One region of the Streptomyces sp. NPDC091289 genome, then DNA from elsewhere that is predicted to be linked to it. Evidence: riboswitches for the same ligand, from Rfam matches in the RefSeq annotation. Region 1 holds a riboswitch; each other region holds the start of a gene.
The links. Region 1 has a riboswitch for cobalamin ahead of ACIQPT_RS19000 (CoA-acylating methylmalonate-semialdehyde dehydrogenase). Riboswitches for the same ligand answer to the same signal wherever they lie in the genome.
Positions count from the first base shown of each region.

Region 2: another riboswitch for cobalamin. It lies ahead of ACIQPT_RS29995 (ribonucleoside-diphosphate reductase subunit alpha); the one in region 1 lies ahead of ACIQPT_RS19000 (CoA-acylating methylmalonate-semialdehyde dehydrogenase).
Region 3: another riboswitch for cobalamin. It lies ahead of ACIQPT_RS01180 (CbtB-domain containing protein); the one in region 1 lies ahead of ACIQPT_RS19000 (CoA-acylating methylmalonate-semialdehyde dehydrogenase).
Region 4: another riboswitch for cobalamin. It lies ahead of ACIQPT_RS12145 (cobalamin biosynthesis protein); the one in region 1 lies ahead of ACIQPT_RS19000 (CoA-acylating methylmalonate-semialdehyde dehydrogenase).

Region 1 is NZ_JBIVUT010000013.1:100,627-106,449, forward strand. Features, by position in the region: gene ACIQPT_RS18995 (acyl-CoA dehydrogenase family protein) at 1-1,058, opposite strand, end outside; gene ACIQPT_RS19000 (CoA-acylating methylmalonate-semialdehyde dehydrogenase) at 1,055-2,557, opposite strand; cobalamin riboswitch at 2,793-2,991, opposite strand; gene cobF (precorrin-6A synthase (deacetylating)) at 3,065-3,871, shown strand; gene ACIQPT_RS19010 (hypothetical protein) at 3,935-4,132, opposite strand; gene ACIQPT_RS19015 (TetR/AcrR family transcriptional regulator) at 4,394-5,038, shown strand; gene ACIQPT_RS19020 (MFS transporter) at 5,035-5,823, shown strand, end outside.
Region 2 is NZ_JBIVUT010000026.1:21,496-27,318, reverse strand. Features, by position in the region: gene ACIQPT_RS30000 (ribonucleotide-diphosphate reductase subunit beta) at 1-159, opposite strand, end outside; gene ACIQPT_RS29995 (ribonucleoside-diphosphate reductase subunit alpha) at 159-2,582, opposite strand; cobalamin riboswitch at 2,719-2,854, opposite strand; gene ACIQPT_RS29990 (GNAT family N-acetyltransferase) at 2,907-3,416, opposite strand; gene ACIQPT_RS29985 (hypothetical protein) at 3,416-4,096, opposite strand; gene ACIQPT_RS29980 (YbdD/YjiX family protein) at 4,239-4,442, opposite strand; gene ACIQPT_RS29975 (carbon starvation CstA family protein) at 4,439-5,823, opposite strand, start outside.
Region 3 is NZ_JBIVUT010000001.1:288,682-294,504, reverse strand. Features, by position in the region: gene ACIQPT_RS01200 (hypothetical protein) at 1-939, shown strand, start outside; gene ACIQPT_RS01195 (metallophosphoesterase family protein) at 1,077-2,057, shown strand; gene ACIQPT_RS01190 (4'-phosphopantetheinyl transferase) at 2,054-2,800, shown strand; gene ACIQPT_RS01185 (histidine phosphatase family protein) at 2,804-3,394, opposite strand; adenosylcobalamin (AdoCbl) riboswitch at 3,521-3,615, shown strand; gene ACIQPT_RS01180 (CbtB-domain containing protein) at 3,661-3,876, shown strand; gene ACIQPT_RS01175 (CbtA family protein) at 3,937-4,692, shown strand; gene ACIQPT_RS01170 (SDR family oxidoreductase) at 4,933-5,685, shown strand; gene ACIQPT_RS01165 (TetR/AcrR family transcriptional regulator) at 5,718-5,823, shown strand, end outside.
Region 4 is NZ_JBIVUT010000008.1:7,099-12,921, forward strand. Features, by position in the region: gene ACIQPT_RS12140 (cobyric acid synthase) at 1-1,254, opposite strand, end outside; gene ACIQPT_RS12145 (cobalamin biosynthesis protein) at 1,251-2,240, opposite strand; cobalamin riboswitch at 2,378-2,512, opposite strand; gene ACIQPT_RS12150 (hypothetical protein) at 2,661-2,891, opposite strand; gene ACIQPT_RS12155 (anion permease) at 2,904-4,169, opposite strand; gene ACIQPT_RS12160 (class II aldolase/adducin family protein) at 4,447-5,106, shown strand; gene ACIQPT_RS12165 (alpha/beta hydrolase family protein) at 5,288-5,823, shown strand, end outside.

The sequences.
Region 1 (5,823 bases):
TTCTCGATGCCGTACTCGGCCAGATAGCCGTAGCCGCCGTGCAGTTGGAGCGCCCGGTCGGCCACCGAGTAGCCGGTGTCGGTCGCGAAGTGCTTGGCCATCGCGCACAGTTGCGGTGCGCCCGCGACGTTCCGGTCGAGCGCTTCGGCGGCCTGCCGCACCAGGGCGCGGGCCGCGGCCAGTTCGGTCGCCATGTCGGCCAGCCGGAACTGCAGCGCCTGCGCGTCCAGCAGCCGGCCGCCGAACGCCTCCCGGTCCGCGAGATGGGCCAGGCTGCGGTCCAGCGCGCTCTGTGCACCGCCCAACGAGCAGGCGGCGATGCCCAGTCGGCCACCGTTCAGGCCGTTCATCGCGATCCGGAAGCCGCCGCCCTCCTCGCCGAGCAGCCGGTCGGCCGGGATCCGCACCTCGTCCAGCAGGACCTGCCGGGTGGGCTGGGCGTTCCACCCCATCTTCTTCTCGTTGGGCCCGAACGACAGCCCCGCATCGTCCCGTTCGACGAGGAACGCGGAGATCCCCCGGGGCCCGTCGTCGCCGGTGCGGGCCAGCACGATGTAGAGGTGCGAGGCGCCCGCCCCGGAGATGAACTGTTTCGTCCCCGTCAGCACGTAGTGGTCGCCGTCGCGGACCGCGCGGGTGCGCAGCGCGGCGGCGTCGGAGCCGGCGCCCGGTTCGGTCAGGCAGTAGCTGCCGAGCTGCTCCATGGTGCAGAGCTCCGGCAGATAGCGGCCCCGCTGGTCCGCGGTGCCGTACCGGTCGACCATCCAGCCGACCATGTTGTGGATGGAGAGATAGCCCGCGATGGACGGGCAGCCGGTGGCCAGGGCTTCGAAGACGAGGACCCCGTCGGAGCGGGAGAGCCCGGAGCCGCCGATGTCATCGCGTACGTAGACGCCGCCGAGGCCGAGCCCCGCCGCCTTGCGTAGGACGTCGACCGGGAAGTGCTTGTCCTGGTCCCAGGCCACGGCGTGCGGGGCCAGGTGTTCCTGGGCGAAGTCCAGGGTCGTCTCGACGACCGCGAGCTGGTCGTCGGTGAGGAGCGTGGTCACGGCACTCATCCCATGGTCGGAATCGTGAAGCTCGCGCCGTCCCGGATACCCGAGGCGGGCCAGCGCGAAGTGACGGTCTTCGTACGGGTGTAGAAGCGGATGGCGTCCGGCCCGTGCTGGTTCAGGTCGCCGAAGCCGGACCGCTTCCAGCCGCCGAACGTGTGGTACGCCACCGGCACCGGGATCGGCACGTTGACGCCGACCATGCCGGTGTCGACGCGGCGGGTGAAGTCGCGTGCGGTGTCGCCGTCGCGGGTGAAGAGCGCGACGCCGTTGCCGTACGGGTGCTCCGAGGGCAGTCGCAGCGCTTCTTCGTAGTCGGCCGCGCGGACCACGCACACCACCGGGCCGAAGATCTCCTCCTGGTAGATCCGCATGTCCGGGGTGACCCGGTCGAAGAGCGAGGCACCGGCGAAGAAGCCGTCCTCGTGCCCCTCCAGGGTGAAGTCGCGTCCGTCGACGACCAGTTCGGCGCCCTCCTCGACGCCGAGGTCGACATAGCCGCGGACCCGGTCCACCGCGTCGCGGCCCACCAGCGGCCCGAAGTCGGCGTCCGGGTCGTCCGAGCGGCCGATCCGCAGCTCGGCGATCCGCTCGGTGAGCCGGGCGACCAGCGCGTCGGCGGTGGCCTCGCCCACGGGCACCGCCACCGAGATCGCCATGCACCGCTCGCCCGCCGAGCCGTAACCGGCGCCGATCAGCGCGTCCACCGCCTGGTCCAGGTCCGCGTCCGGCATCACGATCATGTGGTTCTTCGCCCCGCCGAAGCACTGCGCGCGCTTGCCGTGGGCGGCGGCCGTGGCGTAGATGTGCGCGGCGATCGGCGTGGAGCCGACGAAGCCGAGCGCCTTGACGCGCGGGTCCTCCAGCAGGGTGTCCACCGTCTCCTTGCCGCCGTTGACGACATTGAGCACCCCGGGCGGCAGACCCGCCTCCAGGAACAGTTCGGCCAGCCGCAGCGGCACCGACGGGTCCCGCTCGGAGGGCTTCAGGATGAAGGCGTTCCCGCAGGCCAGAGCGGGTGCGGCCTTCCACAGCGGAATCATCGCCGGGAAGTTGAACGGGGTGATGCCCGCGACGACGCCGAGCGGCCGGCGCAACGAGTGGACATCGATCCCGGACCCCGCGTTGTCGCTGAACTCGCCCTTCAGCAGATGCGGGACACCGGCGGCGAACTCCACCACGTCCAGTCCGCGCGCGAGGTCGCCGTGCGCGTCGGCCACGGTCTTGCCGTGCTCGGAGGAGAGCAGCCGGGCCAGCGCGTCCTTCTCCTTCTCGACGAGCTGGAGGAAGCGCAGCAGCACCCGGGCGCGGCGCTGCGGATTCCACTCGCCCCACTCGCGCTGCGCCTCGGCGGCATCCGCGATGGCGGCCTCGGTCTCGGAGCGGTCGGCGAGCGGCACGCGCGCCTGGACCCGGCCGGTGTTGGGGTCGTACACATCGCCGTACGTGCCCGAGGTGCCGGGCGTGTGCTTGCCGCCGATGAAATGGGTGAGTTCGCGGACCATGGAAGCCTGCTCTCGTCGGTGAGATCGTCAGGTGAGATCCGGGGATGGCGCGCGGCGGCCACCGGCGCACGGCACACCGGTTCGGTTCGGTGCGCGCGGACGTGGAGGGGCCTGCCGTCGCGGGACGCGAAGGGCGGTGGGGCCAGTCAGGGGGCGGGGGGAACCGCTCGCCGGGAGAGGCCCACGGGGCCGTGCATGCGGACCGGTGCCATGCGTGTCTGCTCCATCCTCGTGGAAACACGGAACATCCCGCGGCCGGTATCCTGACTCCCGGATCGACGCCCGTCCTCATGCCTTCCCAACGGCTGCTTCACCGTCAGTGGCGTGTCCTGCGAGGACGAACTCCCCGGTCACAGTGGCGGGACCGCGCCGGAATCGCACCGGCTTCCCTGACACCACGGGCCTTGAGGGCAACCGCATCTGCACCGGTCACCCCGCTGCTCACGAACATATAGTTGGACGTCCTAGTAAGTCCACCCCGCCTCGCTCCTGGCATGATCGGCCGACATGAGCGACGCACCCCGCCACATCCTCGTCATCGGCATGGGCGCCGGCGACCCCGACCACCTGACCCTCGCCGCGGTGAAGGCCATGCGCAGGGCCGACGTCTTCTTCGTGCTCGGCAAGGGCAGGGAGAAGGAGTCCCTGACCCGGCTGCGGCGGGAGATCCTCGACGAACACCTCACCGGCCCCTACCGCGTCGTCGAGGCCGAGGACCCGTGGCGGGACCGCACCCAGCAGGACGGCGGGCGCTACGCCTCGGCCGTGCACGACTGGCGCCACCGCCGCGCCGACATCTGCGAACGCCTGATCATCGAGGAGCTCGCGCCGGGACAGTGCGGCGCCTTCCTGGTCTGGGGCGACCCGTCGCTTTACGACAGCACCCTCGCGATCCTCGACGACATCCGGGGCCGTGGCACGGTGGAATTCGGCCATGAGGTGATCCCCGGCATCAGCAGCGTCTCCGCCCTCGCCGCCCGCCACCGCGTCACCCTGAACGGGGTCGGCCGCCCCATCCACATCACCCCCGGCAGGCGTCTGGCCCAGGGCTTTCCCGGGAACGACGTCGACATCGTCGTGATGCTCGACGGCCACGAGAGCTTCACCCATCTGACGGGCAGGGGCCTGTGGATCCACTGGGGCGCGTACATCGGCACCCCCGACGAGATCCTGGTCTCCGGCCCGCTCGACGAGGTCGCCGGCCGGATCAGCCGGCTGCGCGCGGAGGCCCGCGAACGGCACGGCTGGATCATGGACACCTATCTGCTGCGCCCGGCACCGGAGAGCATGGACGGCGACGGCGCGGAGGGCTGACGGGCCCACGTCGAGGCGCGGGCGGCGGCGGCCTCCGCACCTCGTCGTCGGACCGGCGGGGTGTCAGCGCCGGGTCTCGTGCGCCCGGATCGCGCCGAGCCCGTGCCCCAGGCTCGGGCACTCGGCGGACAGGTCGTCGCCCCGCACCAGGTAGTCGTGCACCCGGCCGTCCGCCGGCCGTTCGATCGCGCGATACAGCGTGCCGTTCACGGTGATCGTCCAGTCGTCGCCGTCCTGGGCCCACCCGACTGTCTTCTTCATAGGGCGTTTTCCTTTCCTCGGTCGGCATCGCCGGGACCGGCGGCCGTGTAGTGGGAAGAAGAACGGCTTGTGACGCTCCGTGGTTCCGTGTTCTCTACGCCATTCGGTTACATCTGGGTCACCGCCTCCGCACAGTCGAGGCGAGAGACCTGACCGGGGATCAGGGATTGTGTGACGACCGGTCGAACGGGCGCGGAACGGCCGGAGCTCCTGCCGCCCCACGAGTAGACAGTGTCTACGCGATGATGCTAGAAGTTCCTCATGGAAGACGAAACCCCGCTGCGGGAACGACTGGTGGACGTCGGCGTCGAGATGGTGGCGACCGAGGGCATCGCGGCGTTGGGGCTGCGGGAGATCGCCCGTCGCGCCGGTGTCTCGCACGGCGCCCCGCGACGCTACTTCCCGACCCACCGCTCGCTGCTCTCCGCCATCGCGGGGCGCGGATTCGACGCCTTGAAGGACCGGCTCGACACCTCCCTCCGGCCGGACGGCGACCCGCGCGTCCAGCTGCGCCACCTCGCCGACGTCTACGTCGGATTCGCTGTCGAACACCGCCCGATGTTCGAGCTGATGTTCCGTCACGACCTGCTGGACGGCGGCGACGAGACCGACGGGCGGCCCAGGCTGCGGGACAGGACCCTCCCGCTGTTCGCGTCGCTCGTCGCCCTGGTCGCACGTCACCGGCGGGACACCGCCCAGGAACCGCCCCTCGGGCCCGAGCCTGCCCCGGAGGTCGTGGCCGCCGCACTCTGGGCGAACGTCCACGGCATCGCCCAACTGTGGAGCTGGGGAAGCCTTTCTCTCACCCTCGGCGCCCCCTCGCCGGGCGACGCGCGCGCCCACGAGAGCCTCGCGGCGCTGATCGCCCGGACCGTCGACGCCCACCTCGGACGGGCGAACCCGTGACCGTACCCACCACCGCCCCTGTCCGGCCCCGCCTCGCCCTCGCGGGCAGTATCGCCGGGGCGATGATCGTCGCGCTCGACGGCTCCGTCCTCCTCGTGGCCCAGCCCAGCCTGCAGCGTGATCTCTCCGCGCCCCTCGCCCAGGTGCAGTGGACGAGTACGGCGTACCTCCTCGCGGTGGCGAGTCTGCTCGTCCTCGCCGGACGCCTGGGGGACCGGTACGGCCACACCCGGCTGCTCCTGATCGGGTCCCTCGGCTTCGGGGCCGCGTCCGCGGGCATCGCCGTGGCGCCCTCGGTCGGCTGGGTCATCGGGCTGCGCGCCGTACAAGGAGTGTTCGGAGCCCTGCTGCAGCCCGCGACGCTGGCGCTGCTGCGCCAGGTCTACCCGCCGGACCGGCTCGGCCTGCCCATCGCCCTGCGGACCAGCGCCATCGGGGTGGCCGCCGCCGCCGGTCCGCTGCTCGGCGGCTTCCTGGTGGCGCAGCTCGGCTGGCGGTCCGTCTTCGTCGTCAACGTGCCCATCGCGCTCCTGATCGGCCTGTTCTGCCTGGCGGCCCGCGTCCCGGAAGACGCCGGCCGGAACACGTCCCGCCGCCTGGAGGCGGGAGGGGCCCTCCTGCTCGCGGCCGCGCTCGCCCTCCTGGTCAACGCGCTCGCCGGGGTGGAACCGCACGGCTGGGCCGACCACCGCACGGTGGGGGGACTGCTCTGCTCGGCCGCCGTGGCGGCCGTCCTCGTCCGCCACGAACGCCGCAGCCGCCATCCGCTGGTACCGGCGGCGGTC
Region 2 (5,823 bases), on a different contig from region 1:
GGCGAGGTCGGAGACGTCCGAGTGGAGGTCGACCTCCTCCACGGTCCAGGTGTTCTTGATCGCGTCCCGGTAGCGCTCGTAGAAGTCCGGGTAGCGCATGGGGCGCAGGGTCAGCTCGAAGCCCGGGTCGAGCAGGTTCTTGTTGTCGTCGGTGCTCATTACTGGCAGGCCTCGCAGGACTCGGGGTTTTCGAGGGAGCAGGCGATGGCGTCCGCGTCGGGAGCCGAAGCCTGCTGTACGGGAATGGGGGCGGCGGCGGCCGTCTGACCGGACGCGGCACGGGCGATCCGGGTCGCCGGGCGCGAACGCAGGTAGTACGTCGTCTTCAGCCCCTGCTTCCAGGCGTACGCGTACATCGAGGAGAGCTTGCCGATCGTCGGCGTCTCCAGGAACAGGTTGAGCGACTGGCTCTGGTCGAGGAACGGCGTACGGGCCGCCGCCATGTCGATCAGGCCGCGCTGCGGGATCTCCCACGCGGTGCGGTACAGCGCCCGCACGTCGTCGGGGATCCAGGCGAAGCCCTGCACGGAGCCGCTGGCCTCGCGCAGCGCCTCACGGGTGCGGGCGTCCCACACGCCGAGCTTCTTCAGCTCGTCCACCAGGTAGGCGTTGACCTGGAGGAACTCACCGCTGAGCGTCTCGCGCTTGAACAGGTTGGAGACCTGCGGCTCGATGCACTCGTACACCCCGGCGATCGAGGCGATCGTGGCGGTCGGCGCGATGGCCAGCAGCAGCGAGTTGCGCATGCCGGTCTTCGCGACCCGGGCGCGCAGGGCGTCCCAGCGCTCCGGCCAGTTCAGCTCGGTGTCGTAGTGGTCGGGGTGCAGCACACCGCGCGCGGCACGCGTCTCGGACCAGGCGGGCAGCGGACCGGAGCGCTCCGCGAGGTCGCAGGACGCCTCGTACGCGGCGAGCATGATCCGCTCGGAGATCTTCGTGGAGAGCGCGCGGGCCTGCGGCGAGTCGAAGGGCAGACGCAGCTGGAAGAAGACGTCCTGGAGGCCCATCGCACCCAGGCCCACCGGTCGCCAGCGGGAGTTGGAGCGCCCGGCCTGCTCGGTCGGGTAGAAGTTGATGTCGACGACCCGGTCCAGGAAGGTCACGGCGGTACGGACGGTGGCGTCCAGGCGCTCCCAGTCGATCGAGCCGTTCGCGACGAACGCGCCCAGGTTGACCGAGCCCAGGTTGCAGACGGCCGTCTCGCCGTCGTCGGTGACCTCAAGGATCTCCGTGCACAGGTTCGAGGAGTGCACGACCCGGCCCGGCTCGGCCGTCTGGTTCGCGGTCCGGTTGGAGGCGTCCTTGAACGTCATCCAGCCCTGACCGGTCTGCGCGAGGGTCCGCATCATCCGGCCGTACAGCTCACGCGCCGGAATCGTCCTGCGGGCCAGGCCCTTGGCCTCGGCCGCGCGGTAGGCGGCGTCGAACGCGTCGCCCCACAGGTCCACCAGCTCGGGCACCTCGGCGGGCGAGAACAGCGACCAGTCGGTGTCCGCGTCGACCCGGCGCATGAACTCGTCCGGGATCCAGTGCGCCAGGTTCAGGTTGTGCGTACGCCGCTGGTCCTCACCGGTGTTGTCGCGGAGCTCCAGGAACTCCTCGATGTCCGCGTGCCAGGTCTCCAGGTAGACCGCGGCCGCGCCCTTGCGCCGGCCGCCCTGGTTCACCGCCGCGACGGAGGCGTCCAGCGTCTTGAGGAACGGCACGATGCCGTTGGAGTGCCCGTTGGTGCCCCGGATCAGCGAACCCCGGGCGCGGATGCGGGAGTAGGAGAGGCCGATACCGCCCGCGTGCTTCGAGAGGCGTGCCACCTGGTGGTAGCGGTCGTAGATCGAGTCCAGCTCGTCCTTCGGCGAGTCCAGCAGATAGCAGGAGGACATCTGCGGGTGCCGGGTGCCGGAGTTGAAGAGGGTGGGGGAGGAGGGGAGGTAGTCCAGCCGGCTCATCAGCCCGTAGAGCGCGGCGACCTCGTCCAGCGCCCGCACCGACTCGTCCTCGGCGAGGCCGGCGGCCACGCGCAGCATGAAGTGCTGCGGGGTCTCGATGACCTGGCGGGTGATCGGGTGGCGCAGGAGGTAACGGCTGTGCAGCGTACGGAGACCGAAGTAGCCGAAGCGGTCGTCGGCGCCGTCCGCCAGCGTCCGCTCGACGAGCTCGTCCAGCGCCGTGGAGTGCAGCTCCACGAACGCGGCGGTGCGGTCGGCGATCAGGCCCTCGCGGTGTCCGACGGCGACCGAGGCGGAGAAGGACGTCGCGCCCTGCCCCGCGGCCTCGTCCGCGATCGTGCGGGTCAGCAGCCGGGCGGCGAGCCGGGAGTACGCCGGGTCCTCGGAGATCAGCCCCGCGGCGGCCTCGGTGGCCAGCGAGCGCAGCTCGGCCTCGTCGGAACGGGCGTTGCGCCCGCGCAGCGCGGCGGCCGCGACCCGGCCGGGGTCGGTGTCGGGCAGATCGACGGTGAGGTCGGTCAGGGTCCGCAGCAAGGCGGTCCCGGGTCCGTCGTTCGGGGCTTTACCGGCCGTGGTGGACGCTGCGGACTCGGCGGATTCGGTGGCTGAAACCGGATCGGCGGGCGCGATGGTCACTGGGCTTTCCCTCGCTCGGCAGGGGGCCGGCGGAAGGCGGGGAAGCCGGGCAGCGCGAAACCCCGGGCAGGGCAGCACAGCTGACGGCGTCCACCGGCCTATCCGCGAGGCCCGGACGTCTGGCGTCCGGTTCGGTCGAGCCGGACGCGCTGTCGACAGGTCTTCGGACTTCAGGTGTGCAAAAGCACACTGATCACACCGTTGCGGGACAGTTCCGGATTCGCACCGGATTCCCCTGCGACGACAGCGAGGTCGAGCATACATGTGGGGGCCGCCAGATGCTGCGGCCCCCACATGTTGTGTCGCGACGATTTAATACGCCCCTCAGGAGACCGCCCCCAGCTCCAGCCGGAAGGTCATGAGGCGCAGGCCCGGCACCGGTTCCCAGTCCCGTTCGGGGGTCCGCACAAAGCCGAGCCGACGGTAGATCCTATGGGCCGAGAGCATGGCCGGCTGCGTCGACAGCACCAGTCCCCGGACGCCTTCGGTGGACCGGGCGCGCTCGACGCACGCCCGCACGAGGGCCTCTCCCACGCCCCGGCCGCGCCCCGCGCGGGCCACGGCCAGCATCCGGAATTCGGCCTCGTCCGGACCGGCGATGTCGCGCCACGGAGTGCCGGGAGCGGCATATGTCACACCCCCGAGCACCGTCCCGTCCGTGTCGAGTGCGACCAGCACCTCGGCCTCGGCCGCCCGCTGTTGGACCGCCCGCAGTTTGAGCAGATACGGGTCCTGCGGGCCGTCCAGCAGATCGTCGCCGAGATACGCCTCGGCGATGATCTCGCCGAGCACGGCGTACTCGCCGGGCTCCGCCACCCTGATCGTCAGATCCATCAGCCACTCGCTCCCACGTCGTTGTTCGGGGCGCCGTCGCCCACCGGCGGCAGGTCGCCGCGCTCGACCGGCTGCCGCCCGGAGGCCTCCCCGGCCGGCGGCAGCACCCGGTCCAGCTCGTGGTCGTCGGCGCGGTGGGCGAGCAGCGAGGCCGACCGCAGCGTCGCCCGGTCCACGTCCCGGAGCGTCCCGCTCACCGTGACCACGAGTCCCGCCTGCTCCCGGGCGTACGCGTGGCCCGACTCCGTGGCGCGGTACCACTGTTCGCCCTGCCGCTCGCAGGTCACCAGGGGCTCCTGGCCGCCCTCGGGCGCGGGATTCTCCGTACAGTCGGCCACGGCGGGCGGGCGGCGCTCCACCGACAGCCGGATCTGCCCGCCCTCGGGCGTGGTGTAGACGCTGCCGAACCCGTCGTCGCCGATCACCCCGACCGACTGGTGGGCCAGCGTGTACCCCGGGACCTCGGTCACCCACACATGCTCCGTGAGGGTCTGCGCGGCCCGTGCCCGCGCCTCCAGCTCCGCCCGGTCGGGCGCCGGAGCGGTCGAGCCGCTCCGCCCCGCCGCCTCCGAGCCGGGCGCCCGCTCGGTGCCGCAGCCCGTCGCCGCCGCCAGGGCCAACGCCAGCGTCATGGTCAGGAGTACGGGCCGGAGCCGGGGCCGCCGGGAGCGCGATGTCATGGGCACATCCTTTCGTACGGTGGAGGCTCCGCGCACCGGGAAATCGAACGGCGGCGGGCGGCGGACGAGCCCGTACGAGGCACGAGAAGGGGCCGCCGCGCCCCGGGAAGGGGTGCGGCGGCCCCGGCCCGGCCGGTGGCGCTCAGCAGCAGCGGAAGCCCTCGCGCGGATCCGCCTCGCGGGCGTCCGTACGGCTGCGTTCGAAGGCGCGGCGGGTCATCACCGGCGCGTCCGGATCGTGGGTCCTCGCGTGCGCCACATAGCGGTCGTACGCCGACTCGCCGGTCAGCTCACGGACGTACCAGCGGATCCGTCCCGCCACCCGCCGTACGTCCGCGACGGTCATGACGGGCTCCCCGTTCCCGCGGCCTCCTTGCGGACGCCGCCCTCGGGGCCGACGCCGGCGGCGATCAGTTCGGCCTTCTCCTCCTTGGTCGCGATGAGCGAGGCCGGGGCGACGAGCTTGGACTCGACGTACGGCGCCTCGTGGAGCTTCACGCTCTCCGGGTCGCGGATGGCCTTGTAGCAGACCCGCCCGGCGTCGATGAGCACCACGATGATGAGGAGCGCGAAGAGCGCGCACAGCACCCCGTCGACGGTGGAGTTGGTGACGACGGTCTGCATCTCGTCCATGTTCTTGGCGGGCGGCAGCACCTCGCCCGCGTCGATGCCCGCCTGGTACTTGTCGCGCTGGGTGAAGAAGCCGACCTTCACGTCCGGCGAGAAGATCTTCTGCCAGCTCGCGGTGAGGGTGACCGCCACGTCCCAGGCGAGCGGGACCGCGGTGACCCACGCCCACTTCAGCCGGCCGGACTTGACGAGCAGGGTGGTGCAGACGGCCAGCGCGACGGCCGCCAGCAGCTGGTTGGCGATGCCGAAGAGCGGGAAGAGCTGGTTGATGCCGCCCAGCGGGTCGTGCACGCCGACCCAGAGGAAGTAGCCCCAGCCGCCGACCACGACGGCGCTGGCGAACCAGACGCCCGGCTTCCAGCTGATCTCGCGGAACGGCTTGTAGGCGTTGCCCAGCATGTCCTGGAGCATGAAGCGCCCGACCCGGGTGCCGGCGTCCACGGTGGTGAGGATGAAGAGCGCCTCGAACATGATGGCGAAGTGGTACCAGAACGCCTTCATGGCCGTTCCACCGATCACCGCGGAGAAGATCTCCGACATGCCGAGCGCGAACGTCGGCGCGCCGCCGGTCCGGGAGAGGAGGCTCGTCTCCTCCACGTCCTTGGCGGCCTGGGCCAGGGCGTCCGGGGTGATGGTGAAGCCGAAGTTGGCCACGGCCTGGGAGGCGGACTGGACGCTGTCGCCGATCACGCCGACCGGCGCGTTGATGGCGAAGTACAGGCCCGGGTCGATGATGCAGGCCGCGATCATCGCCATGATCGCCACGAACGACTCGACCAGCATGGCGCCGTAGCCGATCACCCGGATCTGCGTCTCCTTCTGGACCATCTTCGGCGTGGTGCCGGAGGAGACCAGGGAGTGGAAGCCGGAGAGCGCGCCGCAGGCGATGGTGATGAAGACGAACGGGAACATCGAGCCGGCGAAGACCGGGCCCGAGCCGCTGGAGGCGAAGTCGGTGACCGCGGGCATCTTCAGGGTCGGCAGGGAGACGACCACGCCCAGGGCCAGCAGCCCGATCGTGCCGACCTTCATGAAGGTGGAGAGGTAGTCGCGCGGGGCCAGCAGCAGCCACACGGGGAGCACGGAGGCGAGGAACC
Region 3 (5,823 bases), on a different contig from region 1:
CTGGCCGGCGTCCTGCTCGTGCCGCCCGTGTTCGGCCCGTCCGCACCCCGCCAGTGCCTGGGCAGCAGCCGCCTGTGCGAACTGCGCTACGACGAAGCCGCCTACCTCACCTCGCACAACGCCATGTCCACCACCGCCGACCGGTTCATCGGCCCCCTCCAGGACCCCGACATCACCACCCAGCTCAACACGGGCGTCCGGGCCCTCCAGCTCGACACGTACCGCTGGGAAAGTCCGCAGGACATCGCCGAGCGCCTCGACTCCCCCGAGTTCACCCCCGAGCAGCGCCGCCTGATCTCCGGCGCCATCGACAAGGTCAACCCGCCGCGCGAGGGCCTGTGGCTCTGCCACGGAGTCTGCCGCGCCGGGGCCATCGAACTGGTCCCGGCCCTGGAGGACATCGGCGACTGGCTGCGCGCCCACCCCACCGAGATCGTCACGCTCATCGTCCAGGACGACATCAGCCCCGAGGACACCGAGGAGGCGTTCCGCGCCGCCGGCCTGGACGACCTCCTGCACACCCCCTCGGCGGACCCGGACGCCCCGTGGCCCACCCTGGAGGAGATGATCGACAGCGGCCGACGGCTCGTGGTGTTCGCCGAGAAGGCCGACGGCCCCGCGCCCTGGTACCGCAACTTCTACCGGTACGGGATGGAGACCCCGTTCGCCTTCCGGAGCCCCTCCGAGATGACCTGCGGGCCGCACCGGGGCGGCACCGGGAAGCGGCTCTTCCTCCTCAACCACTTCATCACGAACGCGGGCGGCAGCCGCCTGGACGCCGGCCGCGTCAACGCCCGCGACTGGGTCCTGGAGAGGACCCGGGCCTGCGAGGCGGAGCGCGGCAGCCCGGTCACCTTCATCGCCGTCGACTACACGACGGTCGGCGACGCGCTCGGCGCGGTCAACGAACTCAACTCCCGCCGGGCGGACGCCCGCTGATGGCAGGTACCGGCCGACGTGCCCACCGTCCGAAACCCCTGAGGAACCGCGAGCCGAGCGTGAGAGGCTACGTTCCCAGCGGCTCCCACCGTGCGGACGGAGCCGGACCACTGCCGACAGATCGGGAATCAGCGCCCATGACCCCTCCGAGCGACCCCGCACCGCACGGTGCTCCCGCCGCCGTTCCCGCCCCCGGCGACGGGCACCGACAGCAGGGCGCGGGCCGTCTGCTGGCCGTGAGCGACCTGCACGCGGCGGTGACCGACAACCGGCCCCTCGTGGAGTCCCTGCACCCGGCGTCCGACGCGGACTGGCTGATCGTCGCGGGCGACGTGGCGGAGCAGCCCGAGGACATCCGGTGGGCGCTCGCACTGCTCGCGGAACGCTTCGCCCACGTGATCTGGACCCCCGGCAACCACGAGCTGTGGACCGTGAACAAGGACCCGGTCCAACTGCGGGGCCAGGCCCGCTACGACCACCTCGTCGCGCTGTGCCGGGACCTCGGGGTGACGACTCCGGAAGACCCCTTCCCGCTCTGGCCGGGCCCGGACGGCCCGGTGGCCATCGCGCCGCTCTTCCTCCTGTACGACTACACCTTCCGCGCCCCGGGAACGCACACGAAGGAGGAGTCGCTCGCCGTCGCGCACGAGTCCGGCATCGTCTGCAACGACGAATACCTCCTCCACCCGGACCCCTATCCCACCCGGGACGACTGGTGCCGCGCCCGGGTCGCCACCACCGAACGCCGGCTCGCGGAGCACGACCCCGGGATACCCCTCGTCCTCGCCGGGCACTGGCCGCTCGTCCGGGAGCCCACGTCGGTGATGTGGTACCCGGAGTTCGCCCAGTGGTGCGGCACCGAACTGACCGCCGACTGGCACCGCCGCTTCAACGTCACCGCCGTCGTCTACGGACACCTCCACATTCCCCGTACGACCTGGTACGACGGGGTGCGCTTCGAGGAGGTCTCCATCGGCTACCCCAGGGAGTGGCGGGAGCGGGGACACCCGCGCGGACTGCTGCGGCAGATCCTCCCGTACGAGGGCGAACCCGCCCCACCGGCCCGGACCGGCGCCGAACCGACCGCACAGCGGCGTACCCCCGGAGGCACCTCGTGATCGAGCGGCTGCTGCCCGCCGACGTGTCCTGCGCGGACACCCGCGCGGAGACCGTCCCGGACGGAAACCTCTTCCCGGAGGAGGAGGCGCTGGTCGCCAAGAGCGTGGCCAAACGCAGGAACGACTTCGCGACGGCCCGCGCCTGCGCCCGGCGCGCCATGGCCGGACTCGGCCTGCCGCCGGTGCCCGTGCTCCACGGCCACCGGGGAAGACCGCTGTGGCCCGAGGGAATCGTCGGCAGCCTGACCCACTGCGCCGGGTACCGGGCGGCGGCGCTGGCCCGTGCCAAGGAGGTGCTGTCACTGGGCATCGACGCGGAACCTCACGCCCCGCTCCCCACCGGCGTAAGGGAGTTGGTGACGCTGCCCGCCGAACGCGAGCGGATCGGTCCGCCCGCGCCGGAGGGCTCGGACGACATCCACTGGGACCGGGTGCTGTTCAGCGCCAAGGAGAGCGTCTTCAAGGCCTGGTATCCGGTCACCGGCCTCGAACTCGACTTCGCCGAGGCCGACCTGACGTTCCATCGGATCGACGGTCAGGACAGCCGGGACGGCAGTAGTCTTCCGGGCGGCGGTGACGGTCCTCGGGGCGGTGCCGCCGCCGACGGTGCCTTCGCCGCACGTCTGCTGCTCACCGACCCGGCGCTGCCGACGACGCTGCACGGGCTGTGGCGGATCGAGGACGGCATCGTCGCCACGGCCGTGCTGATCCGGCCCGACTGGCGGGACAGCGAGGTGCCGTGACGTTCAGTCGGCCGGGGGAGCGGTCAGGGGGCGGCCCAGTCCCACGTTCCACCGGCCCGACCGCCCGCTGAGTTCGGTCAGCGTCAGCGGGGCGACGTCCAGCCGCCAGAACGCCTCCGGCGGCAGCCGCAGACCATGGACGACCGCCGCCCGGACGACGGCGGCCTCGGCCACCGCCAGGAAACCGGTGCCGGGTGCGTCCGGTCCACCGAGGGAGTCCAGCCACCGGCCGACCCTCCCGACCAGGTCGCACAGCGACTCGCCGCCGTGCGGAGCCGCCGAGGGGTCGCCGAGCCAGGCGGCCACCCGCTCGGGCTCGGCGGCCGCCACCTCGTCGAGGCGGCGGCCGGCCCAGCGCGCCAGGTCCCAGCCGGCCGGGGCCGGTTCGGCCCGGGCCGTCAGACCGAGCGCTTCGGTGGTCTCACGGCACCGCTCGGACGGGCCGCTCAGCACGAGCCCGGCCGCCGGCACCGCGCCGGCCGCTGCCCGCGCACGCTCCCGGCCGGACCGGTCCAGGGGGGCGTCGCCGTCGAAGCGGGCCTCCCGGAGCGCCGCGTTCATCGCCGGTGAGATCAACATCACCCGTACTGTCATGTCCCTGCCCTCACTCCTTCACCATGGGCCCCAAAGGCCTGCCGTCCCAAGGGATCCGTGCTCGGCGGCCCCGCAGATTGGACCATGGCGGCACCTGCGTACAGGCGGTATGGTCACGTCGACCATGACGAGGGTGTGACGGAAGTCCGGTGAGAATCCGGCACGGTCGCGCCACTGTGAACCCGCATCCGTGCGGGGAAGTCAGACCCGGCACCTTCGTCCGAGGCACCACGACAGGGACGCGTGTTCCCACAGGAGGTACTGCGATGGCACAGTCCGCCGTTCCCGCAACCGGGACATCCGCGATCGCTCCGATCTCGGCGAAGGCCATTGCCCCGTGGGCGGTCTTCTTCGGCATTCTCATGCTCGTCCTGCTCTACTTCGTCGGCGCCGAACAGGGCGCCACCGCGCTCATCTCGGGCGAAGGCGTCCACGAGTGGGTTCACGACGGCCGTCACCTGCTCGGCTTCCCCTGCCACTGAGGCACCTGAGGAACCAGGGAATCAGCGGACACGGGAAGCAAGAGAAAACAGGAAACCATCGTGAACTCCATATCTGTCAGAGCTCTGCTCGTGCGCGGCATGCTCGCGGGCCTGATCGCGGGTGCGCTCGCGCTCGCCGTCGCCTACTTCCTCGGTGAGTCCCAGGTGGACGCGGCCATCGCCCTCGAAGAGGCCCACAGCCATGACCACGGAGGCGGCGAGGAACTGGTCAGCCGCACCATGCAGGCGACCGGCGGACTCGCCACCGGCGTCCTGGTCTTCGGCGTCGCCGTGGGCGGAATCGCCGCCCTCGTGTTCTGCTACGCGCTGGGCCGCATCGGGAACTTCGGCCCCCGGGCCACGGCGGCGCTGATCGCGGGTGCCGCCCTGCTCACGGTCTACGTCGTGCCGTTCCTGAAGTACCCGGCGAACCCGCCTGCCGTCGGCAACCCCGACACCATCGGCAAGCGCACCGCCCTGTTCTTCCTGATGGTCGCCCTCAGCGTGCTGCTGGCCGTCGCCGCCGTCATCATCGGCAGGCGGCTCGCTCCTCGCCTGGGCAACTGGAACGCGACCATCGCGGCCGTCGCCGGCTTCGTTCTGCTGATCGGTCTCGCCTACGCCTTCCTGCCCTCCTTCGACGAGGTGGGCAAGGACTTCCCGGCCGGCCTGCTGTGGGAGTTCCGGCTCTCGACGCTCGCGGTCCAGGCGACGTTGTGGAGCGTCTTCGGCATCGTCTTCGGCTACCTCACCGAACGGCTCCTGACGCCCGCCGTCCCTGCGGCGACGCCCCGCACCGCGAGTGCGGTGAACTGAACGGGCCGTGCGTACGGACGCGCGTGCGTGAGGCACACGACAGAACCCGCCGGACACGCCCCGGCGGGTTCTGTCGTGTGCGGGCAGGGCGAAGGAGGGGTAGGGGTAGCAATGTTCATTAGCAGCGTTACGCCTTCGGGGTAGCGCTGCTAACGTCATGGTGTTAGCGTTGATCCCATCGGGTTTCACGGGACCGCCGCGACCCCAGTCGCCAGGAGCACTGCCATGACCGAACGGACCATGACCGAACAGTTCGCATCCGACGCCCCGCGCCGGGTGGCCGTGGTCACCGGGGGATCCCGGGGCATCGGCCGCGAGAGCGCCGAGCGGCTCGCCGCCGACGGGTTCGCGGTCGTCGTGAACTACGCGGGCAACCGGACCGAGGCGGAGGCCGCCGTCGCCGCCATCACCGCCGCGGGCGGTGAGGCCCTCGCCCATCAGGCGGACGTGGCCGACGAGGTCGCCGTCGCGGCGCTCTTCGACGCCGCAGAGGCGGCGTTCGGAGGCGTCGACGTGGTGGTGCACGCGGCGGGCGTCATGGCGCTCGCGCCGCTGGCCGAGCTCGAACTCGACACGCTCGACCGGATGCACCGCACCAACATCCGGGGCACGTTCGTCGTCGACCAGCAGGCCGCCCGGCGGCTGCGCGCGGGCGGGGCCATCATCAACTTCTCCAGTTCGGTGCTGTCGCTGTCCCTGCCCGGCTACACCGCGTACGCCGCGACCAAGGGCGCCGTCGAGGCGATGACCCTGATCCTCGCCCGCGAGCTGCACGGCCGGGACATCACCGTCAACGCCGTGGCGCCCGGGCCGACCGCCACCGCACTGTTCCTGGACGGCAAGGACGAGGAGACCATCGCGCGGATGGCCGCCCAGCCGCCGCTGGGGCGGCTGGGGACCCCGCAGGACATAGCCGAGGTGGTCTCCTTCCTCGCCGGCCCGGCCCGCTGGGTCAACGGCCAGGTGCTGCGGGCCAACGGCGGCATCGTCTGAGCGCCGCCGTGCCGCTTGATAGCGTCCGTCCGGTGAGTACGAGTACCCGGACACGCATCCTGGAAGTGGCCGCCGCCCTGGTCAGGGAATCGCCCGACGGCGACATCTCCACGCGCGCCGTGTGCGACGCGGCGAAGG
Region 4 (5,823 bases), on a different contig from region 1:
CGCCCCCACCCGGCACCCGTCCAGGAACGGTTCCCCGCCCCGCACATCGGCCACCCCGTGGTGGATCTCGTACCCCTCCACCGGCTCGCCCAGCGCCGAACCGACCGGCCGCGCCAGCGTCTTGGCCCGGTCGAAGCGAATCCGCACCGGCAGCAGCCCCAGCCCGTCGACCAGACCCGCCCGCGACTCCACCTCGTCCTCGATCCGCTCGCCGAGCACCTGGAACCCGCCGCAGATGCCGAGCACCGGCCGGCCCTCCGCCGCCCGCCGTACCAGCGCGTCCGCGAGGCCCCGTTCGCGCAGCCAGGCCAGCGCCTTCACCGTGCCGCGCGTCCCGGGCACGATCACCAGGTCCGCGTCGGCCAGCTCGTCGGCCCGGTCCACGAATCGCACGACGACGCCCGGTTCGGCGGCCAGCGCGTCCACATCCGTGAAGTTGGACATCAACGGCACCGCGCAGACCGCGACCCGCAGCACGTCCTCCCCGTGGGGCGGCGCCACGACCGACTCCCGTACCGCGCCCCGCATCGACACCCGCAGGCCGTCCTCCTCGTCGATGCCGAGCCCGTGGGTGAACGGCAGCACTCCGTACGTCCGCCGCCCGGTCAGCCCGTACAGCATGTCCAGGCCCGGCTCCAGCAGCGAGACGTCGCCCCGGAACTTGTTCACCAGATAGCCCGCGACCAGCGCCTGGTCCTCCGCGCTCAGCAGCGCCGTCGTGCCGAAGAACGAGGCGAAGACCCCGCCCCGGTCGATGTCCCCGACCACCAGCACAGGGAATTTCGCGGCCCGCGCGATCCCCATGTTCACGATGTCGGTGCGCCGCAGGTTGATCTCGGCGGGCGACCCGGCCCCCTCGCAGATCACCGCGTCATAGCTCGCCCGCAGCTGCTCCAGGCAGTCCGTGACCGTCCCGAGCAACGCCTCCTGCCGCCCGCCGTGGTAGCCCCGGGCGCTCATCTCGCCCACCGGCTTGCCCATCAGGACGACCTGGCTGGACCGGTCGCTGCCGGGCTTCAGCAGGACCGGGTTCATCAGGGCCGTCGGCTCCACCCGGGCGGCCTGCGCCTGCATCGCCTGGGCGCGCCCGATCTCCGCGCCCTCCCGGGTCACGAAGGAGTTCAGGGACATGTTCTGCGCCTTGAACGGCGCGACCTTCACGCCCCGGCGCACCAGCCACCGGCAGATGCCCGCCGTGACGACGCTCTTGCCCGCGTCCGATGTGGTTCCCGCGACCAGCAGTCCACCGCTCATGCCCGTCCCCGCTTCTGCCCTGTCTGTCCTGCTGACGACCGTCCCGCGAGCACGTGCCCCGCGACCAGCCGCCCCGCCACGCACACCCCAAGGGCCAGCGTGCTCACCCGGCGCGACAGCCGTACCGCGCGTTCGATGTCCGCGCCCCGCACCTCCCGCCCGGACTCGCCGTTCAGGACCGGCCGGTGTTCGACGCGCCCCGCGTACGCCAGCGTCCCGCCCAGCCGTACGCCGAGCGCCCCCGCGAACGCGGCCTCCACCGGCCCGGCGTTCGGGCTCGGGTGGCGTCCCGCGTCGGCCTTCCAGGCGCGTACGGCGTCCGACGGCCGCCCGCCGCCCGCGACGGCCAGCGCGGCCGTCAGCCGGGCCCCGGGCCACCCCGCGAGGTCGTCCAGGCGGGCCGAGGCCCAGCCGTAACGGCGGTGGCGGGGCGACTTGTGACCGACCATCGCGTCGAGCGTGTTCACGGCCCGGAACCCGACGAGCCCCGGCACCCCGCCGATCGCCCCCCACACGAGCGCGCCGACGACGGCGTCCGAGGTGTTCTCCGCGACCGACTCCACCACGGCGCGGGCGATCTGCGGCCCGTCCAGGGAGTGCGGATCGCGCCCGCACAGATGCGGCAGCCGCTCCCGGGCCACCTCCAGGTCCCCGGCGGCCAGCGCGCCGCCGATGGCACGGGCCTCCCGGCCCAGCGACGTACCCCCGACGACGGACCAGGCGGTGGCGGCGGTCAGCGCGACGGCGAGCGCGGGGCGGTCCCGTACGGCGCGGGCGGCCAGCGCGGCCGCCCCCACGGCGCCGCCGGCGCAGACGAGGGTGTGCAGCGCGCCCCGGCCCCGGTCGTCACGCCACAGCAGGGACTCCACCCGCGCGGCGGCGCGGCCGAAACCGGCGACGGGGTGGCCGCGCCGGGGGTCACCGAGCAGGGCGTCGGCGATCAGCCCGGCCGTGGCGCCGTACGCGAAGACGCGGTCGGCACGCACGGCTCAGGCCGCCGTGGGCAGAGGCGTTCCGGCACGAAGAGGTACGGGACGAGGCACAGGATGCGGCGCACGGCGGCCGGGCATGGCTTATGTCCTCACTCAGGGTCCGCGCCCTGGTTCGACGTGACCGGCGACAAGAGTCTCCTGGCTTCCCGGATCCGCAGTTCCCCCGGCCTTCCAGCCCTCGTTGAGAGGGCCGTGACATCCGGTGTGGGGGAGTGCTCCCCGGTGACAGTGGCGGGACCGCGCCGGATTCTCACCGGCTTCCTCTTCTGTCGCCGTAAATGGCTCCGGCAGTCCACCACGCTGCGAGAACGGCAGTCAACTTGCTGTTGACCTGCGGAGCTCCAGTGTGCGCAGACGCACATCGGGCCGGACACACGAGGTGTGTCCGGCCCGAGGAAGTGCGGTGGAACGGGGTCAGGCGACGATCAGATAGATCCCGTACGAGACCGCCGCCACGCACAGCGCGAAGCAGGCGTACGCGCCGGTGCGCGCCAGCGCGACCGATCCGCCGGCGGCGCTGCTTCCGGCCGTGGCCGACTGCTTGGAGAGGGCGACGATGCCCAGGGTGAAGAGGCCGACCAGCGCGACGGTGACCACAAGGCTGACACCGAAGACGGAGGCGAGAGCTGCCCAGTCGATTTTCATGCGGATCTGTCCTTACACCGTGGCCGGCGGCCGGGCCGGGTCGTCGGGCGCCGTGGCCGGGGCCGGGATGGTGGTCATGAGGTCGGAGGTCGGGCCGCCGACGGGCGGCGGCTGGACCGCGGCGATGGCGGTGGTGACGACGCCCTGGGGCTCGTCGTCGCCGGTGGCCGTGTCGTTGACGTTGGTGTGGTCGACCGGCTGGCGGCGCGAGGCCAGCCAGATCGCGAAGGAGCCGCCGACGAGCAGGATCGCGGTGACGGTGATGCCCCAGGTGCCCTGCTTGGTCAGGAACTCGGCGCCCGCGCCGACCAGACCCGCGGCCGGCAGCGTCAGACCCCAGGCGATGAACATCCGGGTGGCGGTGGACCAGCGGACCACGCCGCCCTTGCGGCCGAGGCCCGCGCCCATCACGGCCCCGGAGCAGGACTGCGTGGTGGAGAGCGAGAAGCCGAGGTGCGAGGAGGCCAGGATGACGGTCGCCGCACTGGTCTGGGCGGCGAAGCCCTGCGGCGGCTTGAGCTCGGTCAGGCCGCTGCCCATGGTGCGGATGATGCGCCAGCCGCCGAGGTAGGTGCCGAGCGCGATGGCCACACCGGCGGAGACGATGACCCACAGCGGCGGGTTGGAGCCGGGGGCGAGGACGCCGCCGGTGACCAGGGCCAGGGTGATGATGCCCATCGTCTTCTGGGCGTCGTTGGTGCCGTGGGCGAGCGAGACGAGACCGGCGGAGGCGATCTGTCCGGCCCGGTAGCCCTTGGCCGTCGACTTCAGCTGGTTCGGGTCGGTGACGTTCCGGTTGATCCGGTACGTCAGCCGCGTGGCCAGCATCGCGGCGAGGCCGGCCACCAGCGGGGCGGCGATCGCCGGGAGCAGCACCTTGGTGACGACGGTGCCGCCGTTGATCGAGGACCAGCCGGCCGACATGACCGCGGCGCCGATCAGACCGCCGAACAGGGCGTGGGAGGAGCTGGAGGGCAGGCCGACCAGCCAGGTCAGGAGATTCCACAGGATGGCGCCGACGAGCGCCGCGAAGATGACCTCGGTTCTGAGGCCGTCCTCGTTGACAATCCCGCCGGAGATCGTCTTGGCGACCTCCACCGACAGGAACGCGCCGATCAGGTTGAGAACGGCGGACATCGCCACCGCTGTCTTGGGCTTCAGGGCGCCGGTCGAGATGGTGGTAGCCATCGCGTTGGCGGTGTCGTGGAAACCGTTCGTGAAATCGAACACGAGAGCTGTCACGACCACAATCGCAAGCAGCAGCGTGATGTGTTCCATTTACCCAGGCAATCGTTCGACGTCAGTGGCTCGTGGACCGTAGGCAACCTGAGTGAACGGAAGATGAACTGGGCAGGGCGCTGTGGTGACCCCAAGCGGAGTGGGTCGCTTCCGCTTGTGTGCGGGAGTGGTTGCGGGATGCCCGTGGGGCGCGGCGTGGACTGCCCTTTGCCGCCCGTTGGCGAACATTTTGAGCGGTCGTTCGGAGCCCGGAAGAGATCCCCGTCACTCCCCATGTGACGTTCCGGTTGCGCGCGTTCGCGCCTACGCTCGCCCCATGAGCGAGCAGCACCCGGAATCTGTCCGAGAGACCTGGCGGAACGTCGTCGCGACGGCCCGCCGCAGCGCGGCGGACGGCCTGGTCGTCGGCACCTCGGGCAATGTGTCGGCCCGCGTCGGCGACCTGGTCCTGGTGACGCCCAGCGGGGTGCCCTACGACCGGCTCGGACCCCAGGACGCGGTCGGCGTCGACCTGGAAGGACGCCAGGTCCTCGGGAACCTCGGGCCGACCAGCGAACTCCCCCTCCACCTGGCGGTCTACCGTGCCACCGACGCCGCCGCCGTGGTCCACACCCACGCCGTGCACGCCACCGCCGTCTCCACCCTCGTCACCGAGGTGCCGCTGGTCCACTACGCGGCCGCCATCCTCGGCGGCCCGGTCCGCACCGCCGCCTACGCCCGCTACGGCACCCCGGAACTGGCCGACGCCATGCTCGGGGCCCTGCGCGACCGCACCGGCTGCCTGCTCGCCAACCACGGCACCGTCACCTACGGCGACACCCTCGACCAGGCCTACGAGCGCACCGCCCAACTGGAGTGGCTGTGCCGCCTCTGGCTCACCGCGAGCTCCGTGCCCGGCCGCACCCCGGCCCTGCTCGACGCGGCCCAGCTGGCCGAGGTGACCGAAGCGCTCAAGGGGTACGGCCAGCCCGGCTGACAGGCGCCCCCGAGCCCCCCCAAGCCCCCCGAGCCCTCCTGAGCTCCCCGAGCCCCCCCCGCGCCTGTGGCCGACGGAGGCCGCGCCCGCCCGGACGGCCCCCGTCCGCCGACAGCCCGGCTCCTGCTCGGACGGCCCCCGTCCGCTGGCAGCCCGCCTCCCGCCCCACGACACTGAAGCGGTGCGCCCGGTAACCGCGACGGCAACGGCCGTCACCACGATCCTCGGCGTCGGTGCGGCAGCGGTCGCGGCCGGCCGGTACGCCAGCGACGTCGCCCTCAAGGCGGCGCCCGGACGTCCCCTCCCCGCCGACCGCCGACTCACCGTGCACGCCGCGGCGTCCGGGCGGGTCACCCTGACCCGCTCCTTCTCGGCGCTCCGGCCCGGCACCTACGGACTGGCCGGACCCGGGGTCCACGCGGTCGTCGGACCCGTCGTCGACGGGGCCTCCCAGGCCGCCGACACCGTCGTCCGGAGGCTGGAGAGCGTCGGCCAGGGCATCCTCGAACCCGGCGCGAAGGTGCGGCTCACCCCCGCGCTGTACGGCGGCGACCCGGGCAGCGACCTCGGCCTGGACCACCAGGAGGTCGAGATCCCCGGCGAGCTGGGAACCCTGCCCGCCTGGTACGTCCCCGGCGCGCGCGACACCTGGGTCATCACCGTGCACGGCCTCGGCACCACCCGGGCCCACCCCATGAACCTGATGGGGTTCCTGCA